Regions from separate parts of the Allobosea sp. LjRoot237 genome, predicted to be linked through region 1. Evidence: predicted binding sites of a transcription regulator. Region 1 holds the regulator's gene; each other region holds the start of a gene.

Region 1 (3,200 bases):
CCGCCTCTACGAGAAACCGCCGAAGTCGGAGCTCGACGATCGCGTTGAGGGCGCGCTGCGCCGCGCCGCGCTCTGGGACGAGGTCAAGGACAAGCTCAAGGCCTCGGGCATGGGCCTCTCCGGCGGCCAGCAGCAGCGCCTCTGCATCGCGCGCACCATCGCGCAGAAGCCCGAGGTCATCCTGTTCGACGAGCCGACCTCGGCGCTCGACCCGATCTCGACTGGCAAGATCGAGGACCTGCTCGAGCAGCTCAAGACCGACTTCACCATCGTCATCGTCACCCACAACATGCAGCAGGCGGCGCGCATCTCGCAGTACACCGCCTTCATGTATCTCGGCGAAGTCATCGAGTTCGCCGCCACCAACACGATCTTCATGAACCCGCACAAGAAGCAGACGCAGGACTACGTCACCGGCCGTTTCGGCTGACGCCCTGAAATCGTCGGCCAGCCCCGAAGGATACGCCCCGATGTCCGACCATATCGTCCGCTCCTACGACGCCGATCTCGAGGGCCTGCGCCGCAGCCTCGCCGAGATGGGCGGCATGTCCGAGCGCATGCTCGGCGATTCGACCGTGGCGCTGGTGCGCCGCGATACCGTGCTCGCCCAAAAGATCATCAGCGCCGACCAGCGCCTCGACAACCTGCAGCGCGACGTCGAGGAGAAGGCGGTGCTGACCATCGCCCGGCGCCAGCCGCTGGCGAACGATCTGCGCGAGCTGATCTCGGCGATCCGCATCGCCGCCGATATCGAGCGGGTCGGCGACCTCGCCAAGAACATCGCCAAGCGCGCCGTCGCGATCTCCGGCCAGTTCTCGCCGCCGCACCGCGCTGTCGTCGGCCTCGAACATATGAGCCGCCTGGTCCAGGCCCAGCTCAAGGACGTGCTCGACGCCTACGCCGCCAGCAACGAGCAGAAGGCGATGGAGGTCTGGCGCCGCGACGACGAGATCGACGCGCTCTACACCTCGCTGTTCCGCGAACTCCTGACCTACATGATGGAGGACCCGCGCAACATCACCTTCTGCACGCACCTCCTGTTCTGCGCCAAGAACGTCGAGCGCATCGGCGACCACACCACCAACATCGCCGAGACCATCCATTACCTCGTTACGGGTCAGTCGATCGATGAGACCCGGCCCAAGCTCGACACCACCAACATTCTCGTCGACCTGCCGGCGGCCAATGGCTGAGCTTGGCAGAGGTTTGAACGGACGCTGACATGCCCGCACGCATCCTGATCGTCGAGGACGAGGAGCCGCTGACCCTGCTGCTGCGCTATAATCTCGAGGCCGAAGGCTTCGAGGTCGACAGCGTGGCGCGCGGCGACGACGCCGAACTGCATCTGCGCGACCACACGCCGGATCTCGTCCTGCTCGACTGGATGCTGCCCGGCCTCTCCGGCATCGAGCTCTGCCGGCGTCTGCGCACAAGGCGCGACACCGAGCGCGTGCCGATCATCATGCTGACGGCGCGCGGCGAGGAGACCGAGCGTGTGCGCGGCCTTGCCACCGGCGCCGACGACTATGTCGTCAAGCCGTTCTCGTTGCCCGAACTGATCGCGCGCATCCAGGCGCTGCTGCGCCGCGCCAAGCCCGGCCATGTCGCCGGCCTGCTTGCCGCCGGCGATCTCGAGCTCGACCGCACGACGCGGCGTGTCCGCAGGGCCGGTGCCGAGCTGCATCTCGGGCCGACCGAGTTCCGCCTGCTCGAATTCCTGATGCAGGCGCCGGGCCGGGTCTATTCGCGGGCGCAACTGCTCGACGCCGTCTGGGGCCGCGACGTCTATATCGACGAGCGCACCGTCGACGTCCATGTCGGGCGCCTGCGCAAGGCGATCACGCCGGCCAATGCCAAGGATCCGCTCCGCACCGTGCGCGGCGCCGGTTACGCCTTCGACGAGACGTTTGCGCGCGCCTGACACCTCCGTCAGCGCGGCGCTGCAACGATGACCGCTGCGCCGGCGAGGCAGAGCGCGGCGCCGGCTAGGTCGTAGCGGTCGGGTGCGACCTTCTCGACCAGCGCCATCCAGACCAGCGACGCGATGATATAGACGCCGCCATAGGCGGCGAAGGCGCGCCCGGCCGCGGGGCTGTCGACCAGGGTCAGCAGCCAGGCGAAGGCTGCGAGCGAGACCAGGCCCGGCAGCAGCCACCAGACCGGCTTGTCCAGTTTCAGCCAAACCCAGAAGGCGAAGCAGCCGGCGATCTCGGCCAGCGCCGCTCCCGCATAGATCGCGATCGTAGCCATTACGTGCCCGGCCCGAAGGCTGCCGCGAGCCGGGCGAAGACAGGGCGGTAAGCCTCGGACGCCAGCGGTGTCAGCGATTGGGCCTCGTCGAAGGTGAACCAGCGGATTTCGCTGTGCTCGTCATTGCTGATCTCGGGTTCGCCTGCCCATTCGCCCACGGTGAACAGATGCCAGAGCGCGGGAGTGACGCCGTCCGTCTCCGTCGTCTCGATGGTCTCGAAGCGGCGGAAACCTGTCGGCGTGACGCCGATCTCCTCCTGGAGCTCGCGGACAAGGGCTGCCTCGGCGCTCTCGCCGGGCTCGACGTGACCACCGATCGTGTCCCAGCAGGATGGGCGGTTCCAGCGGTGCGCGGCTCGCAATCCCAGCAGGAGCCGCCCCTCCCTGATCGGCAGGGCACAGGCGTATTCGATCGGGCTAGATCCGGGGATGTTCATGGATGCCTCGTGCATCGAGCCTGGCTTCGACGAAAAAAGCCGGCCTTTCGGCCGGCTTCCGCTATTCTGGCAGTCTCGCGTCAGTTGCTCAGGCGCGAATGACCTTGCGGTCGCGGCGCCGGTCGGCCGCCGGCTGGTAGGCGATACGGGCGTGATAGGCGCAATAGGGCATTCCGGTCGCGCTGCGGCCGCCGCAGAAGCGGAATTCCGGGGTGGTCGGATCGCCCATCGGCCAGCGGCACATATACTCGCGCAGCTCCATGATCGTGACCCGCTCGGAGAACGGCACGACCACATCCTCGGACGGAGCCGGCTCGCGCGCGACCTGTGCCTCGGCCTCGATCTCCGGCGCGAACTGCGGGGCGAGCGCGGTATTACCGCGGGTCAGGCCGCCGCCACTGCTGTGGTGGCCGGCCGGGTGGCTCGGCGGGCGAGCCACCGGCTTGCGCGGGCGCGGTGTCGCCGAACCCGGGCTCTTGGCGCGGCCCGACAGTCCAAGGCGATGCACCTTGC
Region 2 (3,200 bases), 2.5 Mb from region 1:
TTCGACGAGCCGACCTCGGCGCTTGACCCGGAAATGGTCAAGGAAGTGCTCGACACCATGGTCTCGCTCGCCGACGAGGGCATGACCATGCTCTGCGTCACCCACGAGATGGGCTTTGCCCGCCAGGTCGCCGACCGGGTGATCTTCATGGACGCCGGCCAGATCGTCGAGATGAACGAGCCGAACGAGTTCTTCAAGAACCCGCAGCACGAGCGCACCAAGCTCTTCCTCAGCCAGATCCTGCACTGATCTCTGGCAGCCAGCTGCCTACTGCTACGGCGCCCTCACGGGCGCCGTTTGCATGTTGGCTGCCTCGATTGAGACGCTCCTGCCGGCTCCCGAAGCTGCTTTTTTGGAACTTTCCCTGGTGGTTGCGGTTGTTTCCCTCGAAATCGGAGGAAACACCATGAAGCTCATTCTGACGACTGTCGTCGCTGGATTGCTGCTTGGCAGTGCCGGCGCCTATGCCCAATCGGTCGACATTGGGCCTGGTGGAGTCAGTATCGATACACGCTCGCCGCGCGAACGTGCCATCGACCGCGAGATCAGGCGCGAAGAGCGCTGGCGCGAGCGTGATCGCTGGGAGCGCCGCCGGGCCTATTGGGCTGAGCGCGATTGCCGGACCGAGACGCGGATTCGCGAAACCCCGCGCGGGGAGGTGCGTCGCACGGTGCGTGTCTGTGACTGAATGTGAGTCTGCCTGAGTGTGAGTTGCGTTGCGTAGGTTAAGGCGAGACCGCCGCACCCAGTCCGGTGCGGCGGTCTTGCGTTGTAAGACTACTTGGCGTTGCGTGCCTTCACCGCCGCGTCGGGGAAGTCCGAGAACAGCCCGTCGATGCCGAGCGCCAGATAGGCCTTGTACTCGGCGGCCGGGTCGCCCTTGAAGTCGGAGGCGAGGCGCTTGGGCTCGCTGCGGAAGGTCCAGCTGTGGACGAAGAGCCCGGCGGCGTGGGCGTTCTTCACGACATCGGTCGGCGGCAGCAATACGCGGTCACGCTCGTCGATCGTCCCGTCGCCATTGAGATCGCGCGGCTTGCCGTCGTCGCCGATCACTTGCTTGGCCGGCATCAGATAGGGCTTCCAGGGGCCAACGCCGTCGGCATAGGTCTTGATTTCCTTCAGGCCCTCGGCGGTGACGAGGTCCTTGAAGGTGCGCTTGTCGCCGGTGACGACGAAATCATAGGGCTTGTCGAAGGGCGCGGCGAGCACGATGCCGCCGTCCTTGTCGACATCGTCGGCGTCGACGAGCTGGATCAGGCGCAGCTGCGTCTTGCCGCGCAGATATTTAAGATTGGCCGTCTCGAAGCTCTGGATGAACACCGGCGAGGTCTTCTCGCTCCAGCCGGCGGCCTTGAGCTGATCGAGCAGCCTGTCCTCGATCGCAAGGCCCATCGCGGAGTGATAGGTCGAGTGCTTGATCTCCGGGTAGATGCCGATGGTACGGCCGGTCCGGGCGCTCTCGGCCTTGGCGAGATCGATCACCTGCTGCAGCGCCGGGATCTCGTACTTGCCGTTATGCGACTGGTCGCGGTCGGCGAAAGCCTGCTTGGCCCGCAGCGTCTTGATTTCGGCGAGGGTGAAGTTGGAAGCGAACCAGTCGGTCGTGTCGACGCCGTCGATCTTGCGGGTCGTCTTGCGCGCGGCGAATTCCGGCCGGGTCGAGACGTCGGTGGTACCCGACAGCATCGGTTCGTGCCGGACCACGAGGTGGCCGTCCTTGGTCGAGACCAGGTCAGGCTCGATGAAATCGACGCCATGCTCGATCGCGAGCTTGTAGGCTTCCAGCGTATGTTCCGGCAGATAGCCGCTGGCGCCGCGATGGCCGACGATCAGCGCGGGCTTGCCGTCGAGTGTCGGGGCCGGGCTCTGCGCCAGGGCCGGCGCGACCAGCGCGAGGACAAAGGTCGCCAGCATCGTGGCCGGCTGCAACAGGGGCTTCATCTCGTCCGATCCTCGTGTCCTGTGGAAGGTCGCGAAACTGCTCGGTCGATATGACAGGCCGGTGAAGGCCCGTTTGCTCCTTCGCGATGCCGGGAAACCGGTACCGCGAAGGTACTTTTTAGGCGCTCCAGGCGCTTCCGTGCCAGTGGCTGCGAGCGCTCGGAATCGGGAGGCTCAGCGACGGCCTTCCAGCGTGGTCTTGGCATCGAGGCGCTTGGACGGCGGCGGCGTGGTGTCGACCGGCTGGGTGGCGCAGGCGGCGAGCGACAGGCAGAACAGACCGGCGAGCGCGAGACGGGCGAAGGTCGTCATTGCAGGATCCCTAGGCGATTGGCGTTACGGAAGGAGTTGTATCGTCTTGCGCCCTGTGGGACGAGGGCGTCAAGGGTCCTTTCGCGCTTCGGAATCGTTCCAGATCGCGCTTGGTCCAAGCGCCATGACCAAGAGCAATCACAGGAACTGCCGGACATGACTCCTGCCGCCCGTATCAGCGCCGCCATCGAGGTTCTGGCGGACCTGATCGAGCGTCGGCGCCCGGCGGCCGATGCCCTGAAGGATTGGGGCCTGTCGCGTCGTTTCGCCGGCTCGAAGGATCGCGCTGCGGTCGCTTCGCTGGTCTATGACGCCCTGCGCCGGCGCGCCTCTTCCGCCCATGCGCTCAGCGAGGAGACGCCACGGGCACTCGTGCTCGGCATGCTGGTCAGCCAGCGTGGCATGGCGGTCGAGGAGATCTCGGAGCTCTTCAGCGGGCAGAATCACGCTCCAGCTCCGCTGACCGAATTCGAAGTCGCGGGGCTCGTCGCCTTCGATCTCAACGCGGCACCCGGCTGGGTACGCGCCGATGTGCCCGACTGGCTCTGGCCCTCCTTCATGGCCGGCTTCGGCGACGATGCGGTCGCAGAAGGGCAGGCGCTGGCGGGCAGGGCGCCGGCCGATATCCGTACCAATCGGCTGAGAACCGATCGCGACAGCCTGCGTGCAGCGCTGAGCCATCTTCAGCCCGAGCCGGGCGCCTGGTCTCCCGATGCCTTGCGCTTCCTGCCTGGCCCCGATGGCCGCGGCCCTTCGCTGCAAAGCGAGCCGGGCTTCTTCAATGGCGAATTCGAGATCCAGGATGAGGGTTCGCAGCTCGTGACCCTGCTCGCCGGCGCGCAGCCCGGCATGACGGTCGTCGACCTTTGCGCCGGCGCCGGCGGCAAGACGCTGGCGCTGGCCGCGCTTCTGGACGGCAAGGGACGCATCTTCGCCACCGACCTCGA
Region 3 (3,200 bases), 270 kb from region 1:
GCGCGGCGGTGGGCGCCGCAACGGCGGTTATCCACCAGGCAAAGTTTCAAGGGGAACTCTCTCCATGAGCGATTTCGACCGCAACGCTCAGGTCTGGGGCGCCGGCCGCGCCCAGCAGACCAGCGCTGCCGAGCTGGACCAGGGCCTGCGCTCGTTCATGCTCGGCGTCTACAACAACATGACGATCGGCTTGGCCATCACCGGCCTGATGGCGATCGGCATCTCGATGCTGGCGATCGCCGGCTACTCGCCCTCGGGCAAGGTCACCGCGCTGACGCCGCTGGGCGACTTGCTGTTCCGCAGCCAGCTGCGCTGGGTCATTATGCTGGCGCCGCTCGCCTTCATCCTGTTCTTCTCGTTCAAGGCCGAGAGCATGAGCTCGTCCTCGGCCCGCGCCATGTTCTTCGCCTTTGCGGCGGTGATGGGCGTATCGATGGCAGCGATCTTCCTCGTCTTCACCAGCGAGTCGATCGCCCGCGTGTTCTTCATCACCGCAGCCTCCTTCGCTGGTCTCAGCCTCTACGGCTACACCACGAAGAAGTCGCTCTCGGGCATCGGCTCGTTCCTGATCATGGGCCTGATCGGCCTGGTGATCGCCTCGGTCGTGAACCTGTTCCTGCAGTCGGGCCCGCTCGGCTTCGTCATCTCGGTGATCGGCGTGCTGGTCTTCGCCGGCCTGACCGCCTGGGATACGCAGCGCCTGAAGGAAATGTACCTGTACTCGGACCTCGACTCCGAGTCGGCTGCGAAGCTTTCGGTGAACGGCGCCCTGTCGCTCTACCTGAACTTCGTCAACATGTTCCAGATGCTGCTTTCGCTCTTCGGCTCCAAGCAGGAGTGATCAGGGCGACAGCCTGAAAACACGAAGCCCCGGCCGCAAGGCCGGGGCTTTTCTTTTGGGTCAGCCTTGTGTGGCGATCTCAGCCCACTACACTCAGCCGCTTGTCGAGCACTTTGAGCACCCGGCTCAACTCGGCTCCGCGCTTCAGGATCAGCCCGGTCGCGGTCACCACCGAATAGGTGCCCTGCCGCCTCGCCAGCGACGGGTCCTTGACGATCCGGTAGAGCGGCACTTCGGCTGCGCGACGAAAGACTGAGAACTGCGCCTTGTTGCGCAGGAAATCGATGGCGTAGTCACGCCACTCACCGGCCGCGACCATCCGGCCGTAGAGGTTGAGCAGCTCGTTCAGCTCACGGCGATCGAAGGTGACGGAAGAGGGCGCGGCGGCGGCCGGAAAGGCGACGACCGCGCCTGCTCGCTGCGCTGGCGGAATTTCGCTTTCGCTCATCGCGCCTCCTATTCATCGCCTGCCGTTACCCGGCAAGAGATGATGCGCCCAACCCCCGGGCCCTGGCAAGACAGCTTGATGACGGCGCCGAGACCTTCCTCCGCCTTCAGCGCGATTGCCATGATTTTGCCGCGCTTGCGCCAAGCGAGCGCCCCGTTGCGGCGTTCAACTCCGATTCGTTGCCTAGACGGCCCGGCCTGTCCGGTTCCGGACACGTCAGCCCCCCAGCCCCTCCGGCGCTGCGGCGGGTCGGGCCAACTAGTCCAGGCTAACTTACGGCTGGCGGTTTCCGCCGGCCGTTTTCTTTGACCGGAAGCTCAGCGCGACGCGCCGTGATATTCGGGATTGGGCCGCATATCGACCGCCGAGGCGATCCGATTCGACATGTTGAAAAAGGCGGCGACCGCGCCGATGTCCCAGATATCGCGCTCGCCAAAGCCGGCCTTGCGCAAGGTCTCCCGATCCTCTTCCTCGATCCTGTGCGGCGCCTCGGTCAGCTTCACCGAAAAATCGAGCATGGCGCGGTGGCGGGGGGAGAGCTGCGCGGCGCGATAGTTCATCACCATCATCTCGCCGAGAACCGGATCGCCGGAGAGCTGGCGTACCGCCTGACCATGCGCGGTGAGGCAGTAATAGCAGCGATTCACGCTGGAGACCGCGACCGCAATCATCTCGCGCTCCAGCTTCGACAGGCCGGACGGCGCCAGCATCAGGTCGTTGTAGAAGGTGGCGAAGGCAGAGAGCTTGGCGTCATCATGCGCATAGGCCGTGAGGACATTCGGCACATAGCCGAGCTTCTCCTCGCATTTGGCGAAATAGGCCTGCATCTCCTCCGAAAGCGCGGCGCGCGGCAACGCGAGTGCCATCACGGCAGGCTGTGCGTCCTGCTTCGCAGGCACCTCGCCCACCATCGCTTTGTCATGCTTCTTCGTCATCTCTGCACTCCTCGCGCTGATATCCGCGCGGATCGGGCACAAGCTGCCGTTTCCGCGCCATATTGGTGCAATCTGGCCGCTAGCCTGCGACGAAAGTTGCAGAGGCCTGAGAGCTATGTCATCGCTGCGGCAAAATAGCAGGGGGAAGATGACGATGGCTAAGCGGGAAGCGAATGCCACGGCTGCAGCCGTGATCGCAATCGAGACCACCGCTCGCGAGCTCGGCTCGGCGATGCCCGCAGAATTCCCCAAGCTGCTTTACGGCCGTACCGTCGCCGAGGATCTCGTCGCGCTGCCGGCCGACTTGCTCGCCCGTGCTGCCGACGCCGCCTATGTGCACCTAACCAGCCGGCGCAAGCCCGGTGAGCCCAATCTGCGTTTCCGGGACGAGGCTGTCGCAGATGGTGGGCGCGAACGCCAGATCACGATCCTCGAGGTCGTCAACGACAACAAGCCGTTCCTGCTCGATTCCACCCTCGCCGAGCTGGCCGAGCAGGGCTACGAGCCGCGTCTGGTCGCCCATCCCATCCTTGCCGTGGTGCGTAAGGACAACGGCACCTTCGAATCGCTCGCCGGTGAAGCCGCCGGTCGCGCCGTCGAAGGTACGCGCCGCGAAAGCCTGATCCATATCCATCTCGACCGGATCGACACGCCCGAGGCGCGCGACCGGCTCGCCGCCGGCCTGGCCCGCGTCTATGTCGATGTCGGCCTCGCCGTCGACGACTGGGCCGCAATGCGCGGCCGCATCACCGAGGTGATCCAGTCCTACCGCGCCAACCCGCCTCCGCTGCCGGAGGACGAGGTCACCGAGGCGCTGAACTTCCTCGAATGGATCGCCAGCGACAATTTCACCCTGCTCGGCGTGCGCGCTTATCGCTTCGCCGGCGGCGACACCGCCGCCGACCCGGTCGATTCCTCCGGCCTAGGCATCCTGCGCGATCCGGATGTTCGGGTCCTGCGCAAGAATCGCGAACTC

The links. Region 1 encodes PhoB, which activates phosphate uptake and scavenging genes when phosphate is short. Its sites were predicted from a motif close to TGTCATNNANCTGTCAT; they were not measured.
Region 2: the regulator PhoB is predicted to act here: its motif matches at 1,992-2,008, upstream of ACSQ24_RS13905 (glycerophosphodiester phosphodiesterase).
Region 3: the regulator PhoB is predicted to act here: its motif matches at 1,357-1,373, upstream of ACSQ24_RS27310 (DUF2794 domain-containing protein).

Annotation. Positions count from the first base shown of each region.
Region 1 covers NZ_CAXUQP020000001.1:5,365,140-5,368,339, reverse strand. The annotation lists gene pstB (phosphate ABC transporter ATP-binding protein PstB) at 1-430, shown strand, start outside; gene phoU (phosphate signaling complex protein PhoU) at 471-1,193, shown strand; gene phoB (phosphate regulon transcriptional regulator PhoB) at 1,223-1,921, shown strand; gene ACSQ24_RS26030 (YnfA family protein) at 1,930-2,250, opposite strand; gene ACSQ24_RS26025 (NUDIX hydrolase) at 2,250-2,687, opposite strand; gene ACSQ24_RS26020 (GcrA family cell cycle regulator) at 2,776-3,200, opposite strand, start outside.
Region 2 covers NZ_CAXUQP020000001.1:2,879,470-2,882,669, reverse strand. The annotation lists gene ACSQ24_RS13915 (amino acid ABC transporter ATP-binding protein) at 1-249, shown strand, start outside; gene ACSQ24_RS13910 (hypothetical protein) at 407-688, shown strand; gene ACSQ24_RS13905 (glycerophosphodiester phosphodiesterase) at 778-1,941, opposite strand; gene ACSQ24_RS13900 (hypothetical protein) at 2,116-2,253, opposite strand; gene ACSQ24_RS13895 (RsmB/NOP family class I SAM-dependent RNA methyltransferase) at 2,410-3,200, shown strand, end outside.
Region 3 covers NZ_CAXUQP020000001.1:5,630,142-5,633,341, reverse strand. The annotation lists gene ACSQ24_RS27315 (Bax inhibitor-1/YccA family protein) at 65-841, shown strand; gene ACSQ24_RS27310 (DUF2794 domain-containing protein) at 921-1,289, opposite strand; gene ACSQ24_RS27305 (peroxidase-related enzyme) at 1,607-2,155, opposite strand; gene ACSQ24_RS27300 (NAD-glutamate dehydrogenase) at 2,379-3,200, shown strand, end outside.